Regions from separate parts of the Collinsella sp. AM16-21 genome, predicted to be linked through region 1. Evidence: riboswitches for the same ligand, from Rfam matches in the RefSeq annotation. Region 1 holds a riboswitch; the other holds the start of a gene.

Region 1 (9,193 bases):
ATTTCCAAACGCGCTCGGCAATGCGCCTAACCAGCGCAATCTTTGCCCACTGCTCGTCCTCGGTCAGCTTGTTGCCGATCTCGCAGCTGGCAAAGCCACACTGCGGAGACAGATACAGGTTCTCGAGCGGCACGTACTTTGCCGCCTCGCGGATGCGCTCGACGATGGCATCCCCGTCCTCAAGCTCTGCGGCCTTGGTGGTCACCAGGCCCAACACGACCTTCTTGCCAGGGGCAACATACTTCAGCGGCTCAAAACCGCCGGCGCGCGGCGTATCGAACTCCAGGTAAAATGCGTCGACATCCTCATGTGCAAACAGGTACGGTGCGATGGGGTCATAGCCGCCCTCGAAGGCATAGGTAGAGTGGTAGTTACCACGGCACACGTGCGTGTTAATGACCAGGTCGTCGGGCTTGCCCTCGATGGCGGCGTTGTTGAGCGCCACGCCCAGCTCGCTCACCTTTTGCAGGTCGACCGGGCTCATGCCGGTTTTGGCGACAAAATCGGTATCGCAGTAGATACCCCAGGTGCAGTCATCAAACTGGATGTTGCGACAGCCCGCGGCATACAGGTCGGCAATCACGGTGCGGTATGCTACGGCGATGGCATCGGCGAGCTCCTCGTCGGTCTTATAGACAGCGCGCAGGCTCTCCTGCTGGCCATCGCAGCGGTCGAGCGTAACCTCCGAGAACGTCTGGATCGGCGCCGGAATGGTCTGACGCGCAACCTGACCCTCCCCCTCGAGTGCCTTGACAAATTTAAAGTGCTCGACGAACGGATGGTTCTCGCCGCTGATGGGGCCGGTTACCACGGCGGTGTCAGCCGTGGTCTCCTCGTCGTGGAACATATAGCCCGTACGCGAGGTACGGCGTTCAATGCCGTTGAGCCCCCACATAAAGTCGAGGTGCCAGTAACTGCGGCGAAACTCGCCATCGGTAATCACCTGCAGGCCAGCGGCCTTTTGCTTGTCCACCAGATCGCGAATAGCCTCATCCTCGACGGCCTTAAGCCCCTCGGCATCAAGCGTGCCTGCCGCATAGGCAGCGCGGGCATCCTTTACGGCCTGCGGACGAAGAAAGCTGCCGACGATATCAGCGCGAAACGGCGCGTTCGGTTGAATTGAAGTGCTCATAGATATCTCCCTTTGCATTGGTTGCTTTACTGGGACAGAGTATGAGCGCTCATATAGCCATCGTAAAATATACGTTTATAACAGTTTGATATAGATGCTTCCTATATCAGTTGGGACTGCCATAAAGAGATTTGACCCGTGCAGGACGCAGTAGTCTAGATATGCTGACGGATCGCGTCGATATAGGCTTGACCGTAGCGCGTAAGCGTCGTGTTCTTGCGCGTGATGATGCCGATCTCCATGTACTCATCCACATCGAGCGGAATCGAGATAATGCCGGGGCCGTTGAGCTCGTGGCTGATCACGCCCGAGCATACCGTGTAGCCGTTGAGGCCCATGGCCAAATTGAACAGCGTCGCACGGTCGCGCACGCGGATATTCTTGCGGCGCTCAAACGTCGAGGTCAGCTCCTCGGAATAGTAAAACGAGTTGTAACTGCCCTGCTCGTAGGACAGGAACGGGTAGTCTTCCAAGTCCTCGAGCGTCACGCTGGAGCGGGCCGCCAGCGGATGGTCGGCACAGACGAAGACATGCGGCGTGGCGCAGAAGAGCCCTTCGAACACGAGCTCGTTGGCTGCCAGCATGCGCTCGATGACCTCGCGATTATGCTCGGACAGATACAGGATACCGAGTTCGCTTTTCATGTGCGCGACGTCCTCGATAATCTCGTGGGTTTGCTCCTCGCGCAGGGTAAAGTCGTAGCGCGCGGCATCGAACTCACGGATCACATCAACAAACGCGTTGACGGCAAAGGAATAATGCTGGCAGCTCACACTAAAGTGCGGCACCTGCTCGGACGCGCCCTTGTACTTGCCTTCGAGCAGATCCGCCTGGTCGAGCACCTGGCGTGCGTAGCCCAAGAAGGTCTCGCCCTCCTCGGACACAATGACACCCTTGTTGGTGCGCTCAAAGATGTGCACACCCATCTCGTTTTCGAGATCGCGGATCGACGCGGTAATCGAAGGCTGCGACACAAAGAGCCGGCGCGAGGCTTCGGTAATGCTGCCGCATTCGGCAACTTTGACGACATACCTGAGCTGCTGAAGCTTCATAGCGCCCTCCCTAGACGTTCGTGACGCCAAGACCCGCCGCGTCCATCTGACGCATAAACGGCGGCATCTCCCCCGTCGCGGCGCAGGCGGCAATCTGATGCAGAGCCCCGGCAACCGCATCGTCTGCCGCAGCGCCGATATGCCAGCGCGCGGCAGCCGTGACGGCCTCGTTGGCATTGGCGACTGCAACGGAGTTGGGGACGGCACCGATCATGGGCAGGTCGTTATCGGAATCGCCAAATACGGCCACCTCGTCGGACGTCAGGTCCAAAGCGCGCGCCAGCTCCAGCGCAGCGCAACCCTTGTCCCAACCTGCTGGAAGAATGTCGAACAGGCGCACACGATTGTTGGGAAACACGAGCGAGAGTTCCGGCACCTCGGCGGCAACGCGCTCGCGTAGCTCCGCGAGCTCCTCACGCGAACGAGCACTCCAGATATTCGCCTTGAACACCGGCGCATCATCGACGACAGGACGGCACGGGGCCTCTTCGCCCTTGAGCCATGCGTTGCCGCCCGACTCCATGGCGCGGCGCACACGCTCGGGGTCGCTCGTTACACAATAGGCATCGTTATTCCAAAAGTCATCGCCCAGGCTGTAGACCTTCAGATACGTATCGTCGGTCTGTTGCTCTAAGTAGTCAGCCAAGCGCATAAGGGCGGCGTTATCGGTCGCATGCGAGGCTACCACCTCGCCGTCCACAAACATGACCTGGCCGTTGCAGAACGCGCCGGTCGAGAAGCACTCGGCGCGATTGCGGAACATCCAGCCCATCGCGGAGGGTTGGCGACCCGAAACCGGGCCAAAGTGCAGACCCGCCGCCTGCATGGCATGAATGCCCTCGATGGCGTAGTCGCTGGCGCCGTCATGCCCGGCTGGAATCAGCGTATCGTCCATATCGGTCAGCACAAGTTTAATCATAAGGCCCCCTCGGTCATTCTTAATCCCGTCTATTGTACCGATGCGCTAGTATAGGGAACAACAGATTCGATGCGGGAGTGCCGGCGGTGCAAACCACAAGGCTGAGAGGGCATGGGGCCCAATCCTTTGAACCTGTCAGTTAATGCTGGCGTAGGGAGCATGCCGCCTTTACAGGGGCGCTGTCTATGCACAGCGCCCCTTTTCTATGCCAAGGAGGCATGTGCAGTGATTGATTCGGAAAAGCTTAAGCAACGTATGGTCAAGGCCGTAGAGGAGATTCGAGCCACCAATCCGATGGCCGGCTCCATCACCAACACGGTGACGATCGACTTTGTCGCCAACGCGCAGCTCGCCGTGGGCGGATCGGCCGCCATGGTCTATCTGCCAGACGAGGGCGAGGCACTCGTTGCCGGCGGCGGTGCCATCTATCTCAACATGGGCACGCTCTTCCCCATCTACGAGCAGACGATTCCCCGCGCGGCCAAGGCGGCCCACGATGCCGGCAAGCCCTGGGTGCTCGATCCGGTGGGCTTGGGCATCGGCAGCCTGCGCACCCAGCTGGTAGGCGAACTCAAGCAGTACAAACCCGCCATCGTGCGCGGCAACGCCTCCGAGATCATTGCGCTCGCCGGCCTGTGGGGCCTTGAGGGCGAAGCGGCCGATCTGAGCCGCGTGCGCGGCGTCGATACCACCGACACGGTAGACGCCGCCCGCGATGCCGCCGTGGCGCTCGCCCGCTACACCGGCGGCGCCGTAGTGGTCTCGGGCGAAGTCGACCTGATTACCGACGGCACGACCGTGGCCAAGTCCCACGGCGGCAGCCCACTCATGTCCAAGATCACCGGCTGCGGCTGCTCGCAGGGCGGCGTGCTGGCCGTGTACGCCTGCGCCGCCGACCCGTTTACGGCAGCCATCTGTGGCACCGCCGTCTACAACGTTGCCGGCACGCGTGCCGCCGCCGTCGCCGATGCCCCGGCAAGCTTTAAGGTCGCCTTTATCGATGAACTCTACCGCGCGACCGCCCAAGACATCGCCGATAACCGACTCGAACTCGAGGAGGCATAAACCATGTCCGAACCCGCAACCAATACCGGCATGAACACGCTCGTCGCTGTAGCCATCGCCCCGTGCGGCACCGGCGATGAACTGTCCGCCGAGGTCGCTGAAGTCGTGCGCGTCATTCGCGAGAGCGGCCTTCCCAACCGCACCACCTCGATGTTCACCGAAATCGAGGGCGACTGGGACGAGGTTATGCAGGTCGTGCGCGACGCGACCTTTGTGTTGGCGAGCAAGGGCATCCGCACCGAAGTCGTGCTCAAAGCCGATATTCGACCCGGATTTACCGACACCATGACCGGCAAACTCGAGCGCATGGAAGCGCAGATCAAAAAGCAGGAGGAAGCACGATGAGCATCCGCGACAACCTTGATATCTCGGCTTATCTGGTACTCGGCCCCGAAAACACGCTCGGACGCCCCGTGGGCGATGTGGTGGCCCAGGCACTCGACGCAGGCTTTACCTGCATTCAGGTGCGCTCCAAGGTGGCAAGCGCCCGCGAGATCATCGCACTGACGGGCGATGCCGCGCAGGCCATCGCTCAGGCCGGCAAAACCGGGCAGGTCGCGCTGCTGATCGACGACCGCCTTGACTGCGTACTTGCCGCACGCGAGCAGGGTATTGCCGTCGACGGCGTGCACGTGGGCCAGAGCGATATCCCCGTGGAGGTCTGCCGCAAGCTCCTGGGGCCCGACGCCATCGTGGGTCTTTCGGCCCGCTGCGAGGAGATGCTCGAGTACGTCAAGACCGCCGACATGAGCCTGGTCGATTACCTGGGCATCGGCCCGCTCCACGAGACCGAAACCAAGCGCGACTGCGGACGTGCGGCCGACGGCTCCATCATCACCAAGAGCTTTGAGGACCTGGCTGCCCTCCATGCGGCAAGCCCCGTGCCCATCGTGGTGGGCGGTGGCGTCAAAACGGCCGACCTGCCGCAGCTCAAGACTACCGGCGTCGATGGCTTCTTTGTGGTGAGCGCCGTCTGCAGTGCCGACGACCCCTACGCCGCCGCCAAGGAGCTTGTCGATACCTGGCAGCAGGCATAGGTATAGGCCGAGCAGCTGATTCGCAGCCTCATATCTTCAGCAATGGAAAGCGCATCCCAGTTTGGACCTCCATTCCGGGATGCGCTTTCCGTATAGAGAGCCAGCGGGAAACTGCGTCCCAGTCTGAACGCATATTCCGGGATGAACTTTCCGCCACGGGCCTCTCGCGGAAACTGCATCCCATTCCAAACGCCCATTCTGGGATGCACTTTCCGCCGCCGCCCTACCCCGCCAGATACGCTTCCAACGCCGGCAAAGTCGCCTCCGCATCGCGACGGCCGATCTGATAGATGCGCTCGAGTTCATCGGGCTCGCGGCACAGCGACGGCACCTTCACCGATTCGCTCGGCCGCACCACAAAGATCTCGCCAGCGGCTTCGCGACGCGCCAGGTCATCGAGCGTGTCATTGTAGACCTCATGCCGATGCTCAAGCGCCGCAACAAACTCCGGGTAGTGACGGAACACGCGACGCAGCATAGGCATCACGCTATTGGGCTGCTTTACAAAGCCCGCCGGCTGCGTGAGTACCACGATGTTTCGGTCATACCCCTGCGCAAACAGCCAAGCGCTGGGAATGGAATCGGCAACACCGCCATCCAAGTACTTGCGACCCTCGATGGCAACAGGACGCGTCGCCACGGGAATCGCCGACGACGCCCGGATCCACTCGATATCGCGCTCATCGCCATAGGGCAGGTCATGGTAGACGGCCTGCCCCGTCTTAAGATCGGTACATACGCACGTAAACCGCATGGGGCAGGCGCGATATGCCTCCAGATCGATGGGATCGCGCTCGATGGGCACCTCGTGATAGGCAAACTCGGCATTGAACATATCGCCGGTTCGTAGCCAGCTCGTCACGCTCGCATAGCGCTTGTCGGCACAATAGGCCTTGTTGTAGCGAATGGCGCGGCCAATCTGGCGCGATTTAAAGTTGTAGCCAAACGCCGCGCCCGCCGAGACTCCCACCATATGGTCGCAGGTCAAGCCGTGCTCCATCCATACGTCGAGCACGCCCGCCGTATACATACCGCGGTAGCCGCCTCCCTCGAGCGCGAGCCCCACCGTGCGCGTCGTATCTGGCTGCGTCATGCGATCATCTCCGTTCCCGTGTTTTAAAGCGGAACAAGTATACCCGCCAACATATATCGACTCAGTCGCATTTATATCGAGCATCGCATCGTCACGCTACCGATTGGCGAATAATAGCCGCCCGCGGCAGGGGCACCCATATACAATCCTCTATTGTTGTTTATACTACTCAATAGTTATCAGCAGCGAACACGGACCGACATATTAAACCAGCGACGCAGCAAGGCGGGGGCCTGGATACACGCAAAGCGTTGAGCAGCAACGCGTGTGTACAACGAGCTCGCCCGACGCAATACACCCCGACCTCAGGAAGCCGCTTACAGCATGGATATCGCCAGCAATTACACCGAGACGCTCGAAAAGACCATCCGTGACCTTCTCGAGCGTCAGGACGATCTGATCAGGACTGCCTTTACCGACGAGCTTACCGGTCTTGGCAACCGCGGCGGCTTTACCCGTTCCCTAGAGGAAATCTGGGAGCAGGAATTGCCCGTAACCATGGCGTTTATCGACATCGATAACCTTAAGCACTGCAATGACATCTTTGGACACGACGAGGGCAACCGCTATATCTTGCAGGTGAGCCTCTATCTCAAGCTGTATATGAAGGTGGACGAGGCGGCATTTCGCCTGGGAGGCGACGAGTTTGCCATCCTGTCCACAATCGCGACCGAGGATGACCTTGCCGAACGTCTGGAGCACTGTCGAGAGGTCCTGCTCAAAAATAACGATTCCGAGATGCCTCACTCGTTTAGCTACGGAGTGTCACACGCCGACCCCGCCCTGGGCGAAGCCTCCAATCGCATGACGCTCGATGCCGACCATCGCATGTACGACTACAAGCTGCGCCATGCCGTGCACCTTGATCGACGCAATATCACGCAAGTCCACGCCGACGATTTCGAAGTTAGCGATCGCATTTTCGACGCCCTTTCGATGCTCAACGAAGGCCGCTATTTCTTTATCGAGAACCTGGACAAACATCGCACCCTTTGGTCACAAGGCGCTATGCGCGATCTTGGCCTTCCTTCGGAGCATATAGACAACTGCCACGATTACTGGAAAACGCGCGTCCATCCCGATGACCTCGAGGCCTATAGCGACGATATCGACCAGATCTATAACAGCTCCAAGCACCGTCGCGTCATGCAATACCGCGTACGCAACGCCGCCGGCGACTACGTTCTCTGCCGTGCTCGCGGGTTTCGTATCGACGGCGACGGAAATGTCCCCTCGCTCTATGTTGGCGAGCTCGTCAACCACTCGCTTGCCGAGACCGTCGACGCCGCCACGGGCCTTGGAACGCAGCGCATGTTGCTCAACGCTATCGATGCCTGCCGTCGCGACTGTTGCGAGACGGGGCTTATAGCGGTGCGCGTTCGCGGCACGACAAAGCTCAACGAGCTTTACGGAGCCGAGGCTGTCGACAACATGCTCGCCGAATACGCAGGCCGCATGTTGTCGATCACCCGTGGCAGGAGTCGCGTCTACCGCTCACGAAGCGTCCAGTTTGTCGTGCTCAGCAACGATTTGGACCATAAGGCGTTCGAGGAACTGGTCCGTCATCTAAAAGAGGCCGTTTTCGCTCCCGTTCGAATCGCGGGCGATACCATTACTCCCGTCTGTCTAGTCGTTCCGGCCTTTTACGAGCGCCTAACCAATCAAGCGACCGCCGTTTTAGGCGAACTCGACCGTCGCCTTCGCACGGCCGGCGGACTTGTCCCCAACGACAGCCTCCCCATACCCGAGATAGAGCGCAAAAGCGCTATCGCCGAGCGCATCGATATGCTCACGGGCCTCTGTCGACCCAGCGAGTTTATGCGGCGCGCCAACGCATTTCTCCAGACAAGGCGCGACGGCGCTTGGTGTATCGCCACCGTCGACATGGGACACATGCGACTGTTCAACGAATGGCACGGACAGGCCGAGGGCGACCGCGTGCTCGCCGACGTGGGCACGGTCCTCAAGGACATCGAAAATGCCGACATGGGCGTCGCAGGATACTGGGGCCAAGACGACTTTTGCATACTCATTCCCTTTGAGCGCGACACCGTCCATCGAATCTATAGTCGCATTCGCGAGACCGTGGCCAAGCACGATGACGGCGTAGGCTTCTGGCCGTCCATGGGCGTTTGCCCTATCGACTCCAACGAGGAAATCACCATCGATGCACAGGCCAAGGCCATGTTTACCAATCGGCGCGCAAAAAACGACTTTAAGGAGCGCATTGCCATTTTCCGCCCCGAGGAGTATGAGCGCGAAATCTCGTTCCACCGCACGCTGACCGAATTCCAGTACGCGCTCTCAAACGGCCGCATCACCTACTACTTGCAGCCCCAGGTCGACATGGAAACCGGCGAGATTATTGGCGCCGAGGCGCTCACGCGCTGGATTGACAAGGATGGCTCCCTCATTTCACCCGTCACCTTTATCCCCGCTCTCGAGGAAAGTGGTTTTGTGGTGACGCTCGACAAATACGTTTGGCAGGGCGTTGCCTCGTGGCTGCGCGGGCGCATCGATCGAGGGCTTCGCGTGGTTCCGATCTCGCTCAACGTGTCGCGCGTGGATATCCTTGCCTGCGACGTTGCCGAACATATGGGAGCGCTCGCCGCGCAATACAACCTACCGCCCGAGCTCATGCGCATCGAGATCACCGAGACGGCTTATACGGGAGAGTCCGAAGCTGTGGATAAGCTGACAGCCGACCTGCACAACCGCGGCTTCTCGACCTACATGGACGATTTTGGCACCGGCCAGTCCACGCTCGCGATGCTCAAGAACGTCAACGTCGACGTCATCAAGCTCGACCGCACGTTTGTGCCCGTCGACGGCGATCAAGGCCGCAGTGTGCAAATCATTTCATCAATGCTCGAGATGGCGCAGTCGCTCCATCTG
Region 2 (9,193 bases), on a different contig from region 1:
CGCCGTTATTTGTGGCGCTTTTTGAAAGGACGAAGTATATGAACGATATCCAGGGCTATCAGAACGGCCCCGTCGAGACCGGCGCAAGCCGCGCCAAGGAGATGTCGCCGCGCGCGTACAATCTCGCCATGTCTGCCCTGATCTTCTTGGGCTTTTGCGCCATGGGCGCCGGCGCCTACTTTACGAGCACCATGTCGTTTGCGCGCATGATGATGAGCGGCGCCGCCCTACCGCTGGTCTTTGGCTCGTTTATTTTGACCATCGTCGGCATGGTCATGATGTCGGCTGCTGCGGGCAAGCAGTCCGTGGGCCTGTCCCTTGTGGGCTACGTAATCTTTGCGAGTACCTTTGGCCTGACCGCGTCGTTTGGTCTCGCCAACTACGACCTGCCTACCATTAACACCGCCTTTATCGCCACGGCCGCCATCACCTTTGTCTTTGGTGCGTTGGGCGTGACCTTCCCCAAGTTTTTCCAGCGTGTGTATGGCATTGGTTTTGGCATCCTGCTTGCCACGATTCTGGTCGAGATCGCGCTGATGTTCATGGGCGTTTCGCAGTCCATCACCGACCTGATCGTGATCGTGGTGTTCGCCGGCTTTATTGGCTACGACACCTATGTTGCCACGACGGTGCCGCCCACGCTTCCCAATGCGGTGCTCATGGCATCCAACCTGTTCGTGGACATCATCAACGTGTTCCTGCGCATTCTGAACATCCTCGGCCGCCGCGATTAAAGCGCGGCATTGCGATGCTTCCTGCCGGACGCGGTAAAACGATGTGAAAGGCGGTCCTGCGGGGCCGTCTTTTTTGTGCACGGCGGGGTATCATGGATGGGAAAAAGCCGACACCGGCAGCGACAGGAAAGGTGACCACTTATGGCAGACGTCGACAACAGGAACCGTAACCGCAGGCCCAACCGCGCGGGACAGCCCAACCCCAAGCGTGAGGCGCGTGCCAAGGCCGCCGAGCGCCATGTGGCGGCTGTGTCCGAGGCCTGCGCCAAGGATATCGAGCGCTCGCTTGTCGGCGTTCGCGAATTCGACGGTATGCCTGCCGGCTTTGTCGCGGCGATGAAGGCCAAGGCCCAGGCGGCTGCGGCTGCCGAGGAGCCGGTTGCCGAGGTTGTGGAGGCCGACGCTGCCGTGGTTGAGGCTGCCGAGGTGGAGACTACGGTCGAGTCCGAGGTGGCACCCGAGTCCTTCGAGTCGGCTGACGAAGCCGAGTCCGCGCCCGCGGAGGAGGCTGCTCCGGTCCTGCCTGAGGTCACTGTGCTTGATGCCTCCGCCACGCAGGCAATCCTCGATAACGGCCGAGGCTACGCGCAGTTCTGCGACATGGCCGTGCTCGCCTTTGCCTCGTTCACCAATCCGGGTGGCGGCTATATCCAGGGCTACCTGGGCCAGGAGGCGACGCTCTGCGCCGATTCGTACCTATACAACGTGCTCGACAAGCAGCGCAAGTGGTACGGCGAGAACCGTCGCCGCAACATCAACTGCGAGCTTTACCGCAACCGTGCGCTGGTGGTGCCTGCGGTGCGCTTCGACCGCAACCACGTGCACGCATACGCCGACGTGATCGTTGCCGCCGCGCCCAACGCCAAGCGCGCTCGCCAGGAGTATCGCGTGGGTGACGATGCCCTGCTGGACGCCCTGCGCGATCGCATCCGCTTCGTGCTTGCCATCTGCGATGAGCTGGGTCGCGAGAAGCTCGTGCTGGGTGCTTGGGGCTGCGACAACAACGGCTTTGATGCCGAGGCCGTGGCCGAGCTCTTCCGTAAGGAGCTCGCGTCGGGCGACTTTAAGGTCAAGCAGGTGTTTTTTGCCGTGCCCTCTACGCGCTGGGATGAGGACTTCGCCAAGTTTGAGCACGTGTTGGCAAGCTTCCCCGAGTGTAACGAGGAGTCCTATGCTCAGGTGGCCGCCCGCGCCGCGGCCGCCCGTGCCGCCGAGCAGGCTCAGGCCGCTGCTGAGGACGATGAGGATGACGACGACTGGCGCAAATACCTGTAAACGGTGCGCGTGATGCGACATGCCGAGCCGGCGGGGGCTGCTCCCGTCGGCTTCTTATTGAGTGGGGAGCTTACGATGAAAAACGTTCTGTGCTTTGGTGACAGCAACACCTATGGCTATGATCCGGCTGGTATGCGCGATGGCACCGCGGTGCGCTATGCGCACGATGTGCGCTGGTGCGGCGTGGCGCAGCGTGACCTGGGCGATGGCTGGCATGTGATTGAGGAGGGGCTCAACGGTCGCACAACGGTGCGCGACGACATGTGCCATCTGGACACCAATCTCAACGGCATCCGCACGTTGCCGATGCTGCTCGAGTCCCATAAGCCGCTGGACGCGATCGTGATTATGCTGGGCACCAACGACTGCAAGACGGTCTTTAGCGTGGGGGCTGCCGATATCGCTGACGGTGCCATGGCGCTGATTCGCACCGTCCGCGCGTTTCCCTGGACCGAAGCCGCGCCCTGCCCGCGTATTCTGCTGATGGCGCCTATCAAGATTAAACCGCAGATCGCCGATGTGTACATGACCGACTTTGACGAACACTCCGTCGAGGCTTCGGAGCATTTTGCCGAATACTATGCGCACGTGGCCGAGCAGTTTGGCTGCGACTTTTTGAATGCCGCCGAGTTTGCCGAGCCGGGCGATATCGACTATCTGCATATGATGCCCGAAAGCCACGAGAGCTTGGGACATGCCGTGGCAGCCAAGCTCCAAGAGATGCTCGGTGAGTAGTGCGATCCCAAACCACCACAAAGGTGCCTGTCCCCTTTGTGGTGGTTTTGCTGCAGGGCTAGTACTGCCACATGTGGTTGACGGGGCCGGAGCCTTTGCCCATGTCAAAGCCGGCGGCGAGAGCGCCCGTTAGGTAGGCCTTGCCGGCGTTGACGGCGTCGGCAAGATCCATGCCCTGTGCCAGCGCGCAGGCGATGGCGGACGAGAGCGTGCAGCCGGTGCCATGCGTGTTGCCGGTCTCGATGCGCTTGTGGCGGAACCATGTGGTGAGCGGATCGCCCAGGTGGTTGCCCTCGTCATCGAGCGGTGCGGGCTCGGCCAGTACGTCGTTGGCCTCGTTGACAAAATGCCCGCCCTTAACGAGAGACGCGCAGCCAAAGCGGCGGGTGAGGAGCATGGCAGCGTTTTGTTGGGTGCGCTCGGAATCGACCTCGTAGTCGAGCAGCGCCATGGCCTCGGGAATGTTGGGCGTGATGACGGTCGCCAACGGGAACAGGCGACGCGTGAGCGCCTCGGCCGCATCCTCGGCAATGAGGCGAGCGCCCGAAGTGGCGACCATGACGGGGTCCACGACCACGTTTGTCGCGTTCCAGGCGCTCAGGCGGTCGGCGATAACTTCGATAATCTCGACAGAAGAAACCATGCCGATCTTGACGGCGCTCGGGCGGATATCGTCAAAGACGGCGTCAATTTGCGCGGCTACGATATCTGGCGAGATATCCTGCACGGCGGTTACGCCCAGGGTGTTCTGTGCGGTGATGGCGGTGATGGCTGTCTCGGCATACAAGCGGTGCGCCGTGATGGTCTTGATGTCGGCCTGAATGCCGGCGCCGCCGCTGGAATCGGATCCTGCGATGGATAGAACGGCAGGTACCTTACTGCGATCCATGTTCGCTCCCTTGTTCGGTCGGATTCAAATGGGTCTTTTACCCCGCATTATAAAGATGCCCAGGCCGGCGATATGCCGAACCCGGGCACGAGATGCAATCTTTACGCAAACGCAAGCAAATGTTCACAAGTTAACAATTGACAGGTGCTGTGGCGAGCCTATAGGCGATCGCGACGATAAGGCTAGTCCTCCATGCCCAGGTCGATCGTCGTGCCCTCGAACACCTTGTTGACAGTGCGGACGGCGCACATCTTGCCGCACATGGTGCAGGTGCCCTCGGTGGCGGCAGGGGACTCCTCGTAGCGTTTCTTACCGGTGACCGGGTCGAGAGCACACTTCCACATGGCATCCCAGTCGAGTTTGCGGCGCGCCTGGCCCATCTTGTCGTCCATGTCGCGGGCGTGGGGCACCTTTTTGGCGATGTCGGCGGCGTGTGCGGCGATCTTGGTGGCCATGAGGCCATCGAGCACGTCCTGGGCGTTGGGCAGGCACAGGTGCTCGGCCGGCGTCACGTAGCACAGGAAGTCGGCGCCGGAGCTGGCGGAGATGGCGCCACCGATGGCGGCGGTGATGTGGTCGTAACCCACGCCGATATCGGTCACCAGCGGCCCGAGCACATAGAACGGGGCGTTGTGGCACAGGCGCTTCTGCAGTTTCATGTTGGCGGCGATCTCGTCGAGCGCCATGTGACCCGGGCCCTCGACCATGACCTGGACGCCGGCGGCCCAGGCGCGCTTGCACAGCTTGCCCAGCTCGATCATCTCGGCGGTCTCGGTTGCGTCGTTGGAGTCGTAGAGGCAGCCCGGGCGGCAGGAGTCGCCGAGCGAGATCGTCACGTCGTATTCGTGGCAGATCTCGAGCACCTCGTCGTAGAACTCGTAGAAGGGGTTCTCGTTACCGGTGACTTCCATCCAGCCAAACAGCAGCGAGCCGCCGCGGCTGACGATGTTCATGAGGCGGCCGGTCTCCTTAAAGGTCTTGATGACCGACTTGTTGATGCCGCAGTGGATGGTCATAAAGTCCACGCCGTCCTCGGCATGCGCGCGCACGACCTCGAGCAGATCGTCCTTGGTGAGCTTGACCAGCGGCTTTCCCATGTAGCCGATGGCGTCATACATTGGGACGGTGCCCACCATGAGCGGGGTCTCGTCGATGAGCTGCTGGCGGAACTGGCGCGTTTTGCCCGAGTTGGAGAGGTCCATGATGGCGTCGGCGCCAAAGTCCTCGGCAATCTTGACCTTCTTCCATTCCTCGGCGGCATCGGCTTTGTCGCCCGAGATGCCCAGGTTGACGTTGACCTTGGTGGACAGGCCCTCGCCGACACCAAAGGCGCGCATGCCCTTTTTGATATGCACGATGTTGGCGGGAATGGCGATGCGGCCGTCGGCCACGCGCTCGCGGATGTACTCGGGGTCGCGATGCTCGCGCTCGGCGACCTCTTTCATCTGAGGTGTGATCTGCCCAGCGCGGGCGAAGTCGATTTGCGTGACGAGCTTGGGCTCGGTCTGTGTGCTCATTGGCACGGCTCCCTTCGTTGGCATTACCCATATCAGGTTTGCGGGTCAGGGCGGGCGCGCCCAGTCTCAGCCTGCCGTCTTGTCCTGCAAGCTCCCCGTTTATGTGGTGGGCTCAAGTATAGCTCGAATGGGTACGATTGACGCGATGAGCATGCCCGTGGGGAGGCGAACATGGAAGACAAGCATCTATATCGAGAGACACAGTGGGACGTGTCGGCCGAGGAGGGCCGTGCCCATCATGGGCTGGTCGCAATCGGTTTTGCGATCCTTGTCGTGATGGTGATTGCCTGTTGTATCTGGACGTTTGGTGGTCGTGGCGGCGCTGTATGGGAGTTCGACGCTGATGATGGCCTACCGATTATGACGGTGAGGAGTACCGGCGGTAATGCCAATACGCTCGCCATTCCGGGCGATTATTGGTACCCGCGCGATGAGTTTGTGCAGTTGCAGCTGAGTGGTGGGTCCATTCCAGGTGAAGAAATCGAACGCGTGACGTTTGACGCGGCGCTCAAAACGCTGACGGTGAAGCTCAAAGATCAAGGAGATGTGCCCACGACCATGGATATCGCCCTGACGGAATGGCGTCTGGAGCCTCCGACGGGTGTTGCGGTTTCCGAGGTTGAGCACGTCAAGATTGTCTATCAGGACGGTTCGACAAATAAAATTGCCAAAGCCGACGGCTTGGCGGAATAGACGCCGTGTCTAGGCAGCACATTCAAAAGCAGCGGTGGTTCTACAAGGTCTGTTCGTTCAGGAAGACCAAAGTGTTTTTATTTGAAAGCTCGGGAAGGTGACGATAACCAACGTCGAACGCGGTGAGCCCGCTTACATCCTCGAGCTTGTTTTCTGCCATCCAGCGCACCATGGAGCCGCGTGCCTTTTTGCTGGCGGTCGATCGCTGGATGGGCTTGCCGTTGCGGACACCTTCGCCAAAGAGACAAGTGACGGTTGTGGCGTCGCCTGCGAGATGGGGTAGAACGGTCTTGGCGTACTCCACGCTGGCAAGGTTGACGACCGTGGTGTTGGAGCCGGTCGGCGCAATGGCGCATGCAAGTTTGTCGCCCCAAAACGCATAGAGGTCACGGGCGTTGTCGACGGCGAGCTTGGCTCCCATTTCGAGCCGATAGGGCTCAACGCCATGGAAAGGCCGCACGCATCCGTACAATCCGGAGAGGATCCAGAGATGGTTTTGCAGCCAGTCGAGTTGTGCGGCATCCATCACCTCGGGCGCCATGCTCTGGTATTGAATGCCGTGATAGGACATGACGGCAGGGGAGAGGTGACGGGCGAGTGCGGGATTGTCGAGATCGCCGTTTTTCAGGATGGACCCGAACTCATGCAGGGTGTTGAGGCAAGGCCCCAACAGTTTGTCACTCACGTTCCATAGCGCTTGCAGGCCGCCGCTGCCTTCATTTCGTTCGATATCTAGCAGTGCGCGGTGGAGGCGAGCCGTCTCGTGCGCAAAAGGTGGAATGCCCAGGACTTCAAAAGCATCTTGGGCCGCGCGCATCTGCTTGGCGGGCGAAATGATGACCTGCAGCATGGACGCTCCTCTGCCAAAAAAGTTGCGGTGGAATACGGTCTGTTTTGGCCGTTTATGGGCCAGTTTAGTCCGTATTTCACCGCAAGTTATAAGGGACTGGTTAGGCGCGCTCGAGGAAGGCCTTGTAGCCGCGATAGGCCTCGTAGATATCGGCCTTGTTAGCGACCTCCCACAGGGCGTGCATGGACAGGACGGCAACGCCGGAGTCGATGACGTTCATGCCGTACTTGGCCATGATGTAGGCGATGGTGCCGCCGCCGCCCGCGTTGACACGGCCGAGCTCGCAGGTCTGGAAGTCCACGCCGGCCTCGTCCATGATGTCGCGGACGAGGGCCACGTACTCGGCGTCGGCGTCGTTGGAGCCGCCCTTGCCGCGGCTGCCCGTGTACTTGTTAAAGCACAGGCCACGACCCATAAAGGCTGCGTTCTTGGTCTCGAACTTGCCGGCGTAGCCCGGGTCGAAGCCGGCGGACACGTCAGAGGAGAGCATGCGGCTGTGGGCGAGTGCACGGCGCAGGGCCAGCGGGCTATCCTCGCCGGCGAGCGTCATGATCTCGGCGACGGTGTTCTCGAAGAAGCGGCTCGTCATGCCGGTGGCACCCACGGAACCGATCTCCTCCTTGTCGACGATGAGCGTGATGCTCGTGCGCTCCACGTTGGCGACGTTGATCTGGGCGAGCATGGAGGGGTAGGCGCAGACGCGGTCGTCGTGGCCATAGCCCAGAATCATGGAGCGGTCGAGGCCCATGTCGCGGGCGGGGCCGGCGGGCACGACCTCGATCTCGGCGGAGAGGAAGTCCTCCTCCTCGACGTCGTACTGCTCCTTGAGGATGTCCAGGAACATCTGCTTGACGGGCTCCTTGGGGGCGTCCTTGTCGTCCTCGTCAAACTTGACGGGACGGCCGCCCACGATCACGTCAAGGATCTCGGCGTCGACGGCGTCCTTGGCGGGCTTGGACATCTGCTCGCTCGAGAGGTGGATCAGCAGGTCGGAGATGGTAAAGACCGGGTCGTCCGCCTTGTCGCCGATGTTGATGTCGACGGTGGTGCCGTCCTTTTTGCAGATGACGCCCACAAGCGCGAGCGGGGAGGCTACCCAGTGGTAGCTCTTGACGCCGCCGTAGTAGTGCGTGTCGAGGTAGGCCATGTCGCCGGCCTCGAAGGCGGGGTTCTGCTTGAGGTCCAGGCGCGGCGAGTCCACGTGGGCGCCCAGGATGTTAAAGCCCTGCTCGAGCGGGGCGGTGCCCAGGTTGACGAGCATGAGGTCCTTGCCGTGATTGGCGGCGTACACCTTGTCGCCGGCCTTGAGCGCGCGGCCCTCGGCGATCACGGTCTCCAGATTGACGTAGCCCGCCTCCTCGGCCATCTTGATACCGGTCTTGACGCACAGGCGCTCGGTCTTGTTCTCGCTCAAAAACTGCTTATAGCCACGGCAAAGCTCCTCGAGCTCCTCGACTTGCTGAGGCGTGTACTTTTTCCATGCGCAGGGACGCTCCATGACGCAGGCTCCTTTCGGATCGATCGTGCTGGTTGATGTACCGTGAGCCATCGTATCACGCGCGGGCTCGCGGCGGCAGGGGAGCTTGATGTGCGGTGGTCGCGGGGCGGGGAGCGTGTAAACTGGTGTGAGCAAACCGTGCCCAGCCCAAAGCGAGGTATTCAATATGTCTGACAAGCGCCGCACCTTTGCCGTTATTGACGGCAACTCGCTCATGCACCGCGCCTTCCACGCCGTGCCGCCGACCATGAACGCGCCGGACGGTCGCCCCACCAACGCGATCTTTGGCTTTCTGAACATGTTTCTCAAGATGATCGATGCCTTTAACCCCGACGGTGTGGTCGTGGCGTTTGATAAGGGCAAGCCGCGCGTGCGCATGGAGATGCTGCCGCAGTATAAGGCGCAGCGCCCGCCCATGGACCCCGATCTGCACGTGCAGTTTCCGATGATTAAAGAGCTGCTCACCGCGCTCAACGTGCCGATTCTGCAGTCCGAGGGCTGGGAAGGCGACGATATCCTGGGAACCATGGCGCGCCTGGGTGAGGAGGCAGGCTGCGACATGCTGCTGGTGACCGGCGACCGCGACATGTATCAGCTTGTGACCGAGCACGTCAACGTGGTCTCGACCCGCAAGGGCCTGTCCGACGTAGCGATTATGACGCCCGAGAGCGTGGATGACCTGTATCACGGCATTACGCCGGCGCTCGTGCCCGATTTTTACGGCCTGAAGGGCGACACGTCGGACAACATTCCCGGCGTACCGGGCATCGGTCCCAAAAAGGCGAGCGCGCTCATCGCACAGTACGGCAGCTTGGACGAGGTCATCGCGCATGCCGACGAGGTCAAGGGCAAGATGGGCGAGAACCTGCGTGCGCACATCGACGATGCCCTGCTGAGCCGCAAGGTCGCAACCATTCGCACCGATGCGCCTGTCGAGCTCGACTTTGACGAAACGTCCTTCCCGGCGTTTTCTGCCGACGAAGTGTCCGCGGCGCTGGGCAC

Evidence for each region. Region 1 has a riboswitch for thiamine pyrophosphate ahead of thiM (hydroxyethylthiazole kinase). Riboswitches for the same ligand answer to the same signal wherever they lie in the genome.
Region 2: it holds a riboswitch for thiamine pyrophosphate, as region 1 does, so the genes downstream of both, thiC (phosphomethylpyrimidine synthase ThiC) here and thiM (hydroxyethylthiazole kinase) in region 1, are expected to answer to the same signal.

Annotation. Positions count from the first base shown of each region.
Region 1 covers NZ_QRKJ01000009.1:85,000-94,192, reverse strand. The annotation lists gene DW180_RS06525 (5-methyltetrahydropteroyltriglutamate--homocysteine S-methyltransferase) at 1-1,132, opposite strand, end outside; gene DW180_RS06520 (LysR family transcriptional regulator) at 1,288-2,184, opposite strand; gene DW180_RS06515 (HAD-IIB family hydrolase) at 2,195-3,103, opposite strand; TPP riboswitch at 3,167-3,277, shown strand; gene thiM (hydroxyethylthiazole kinase) at 3,329-4,168, shown strand; gene DW180_RS06505 (thiamine-binding protein) at 4,172-4,513, shown strand; gene DW180_RS06500 (thiamine phosphate synthase) at 4,510-5,205, shown strand; gene DW180_RS06495 (patatin family protein) at 5,429-6,298, opposite strand; gene DW180_RS06490 (EAL domain-containing protein) at 6,623-9,193, shown strand, end outside.
Region 2 covers NZ_QRKJ01000008.1:97,726-106,918, reverse strand. The annotation lists gene DW180_RS06010 (Bax inhibitor-1 family protein) at 39-734, shown strand; gene DW180_RS06005 (TIGR02452 family protein) at 876-2,009, shown strand; gene DW180_RS06000 (SGNH/GDSL hydrolase family protein) at 2,085-2,744, shown strand; gene thiD (bifunctional hydroxymethylpyrimidine kinase/phosphomethylpyrimidine kinase) at 2,803-3,633, opposite strand; gene thiC (phosphomethylpyrimidine synthase ThiC) at 3,816-5,150, opposite strand; TPP riboswitch at 5,143-5,258, opposite strand; gene DW180_RS05985 (hypothetical protein) at 5,322-5,843, shown strand; gene DW180_RS05980 (YaaA family protein) at 5,884-6,693, opposite strand; gene DW180_RS05975 (aminopeptidase) at 6,794-8,191, opposite strand; gene polA (DNA polymerase I) at 8,358-9,193, shown strand, end outside.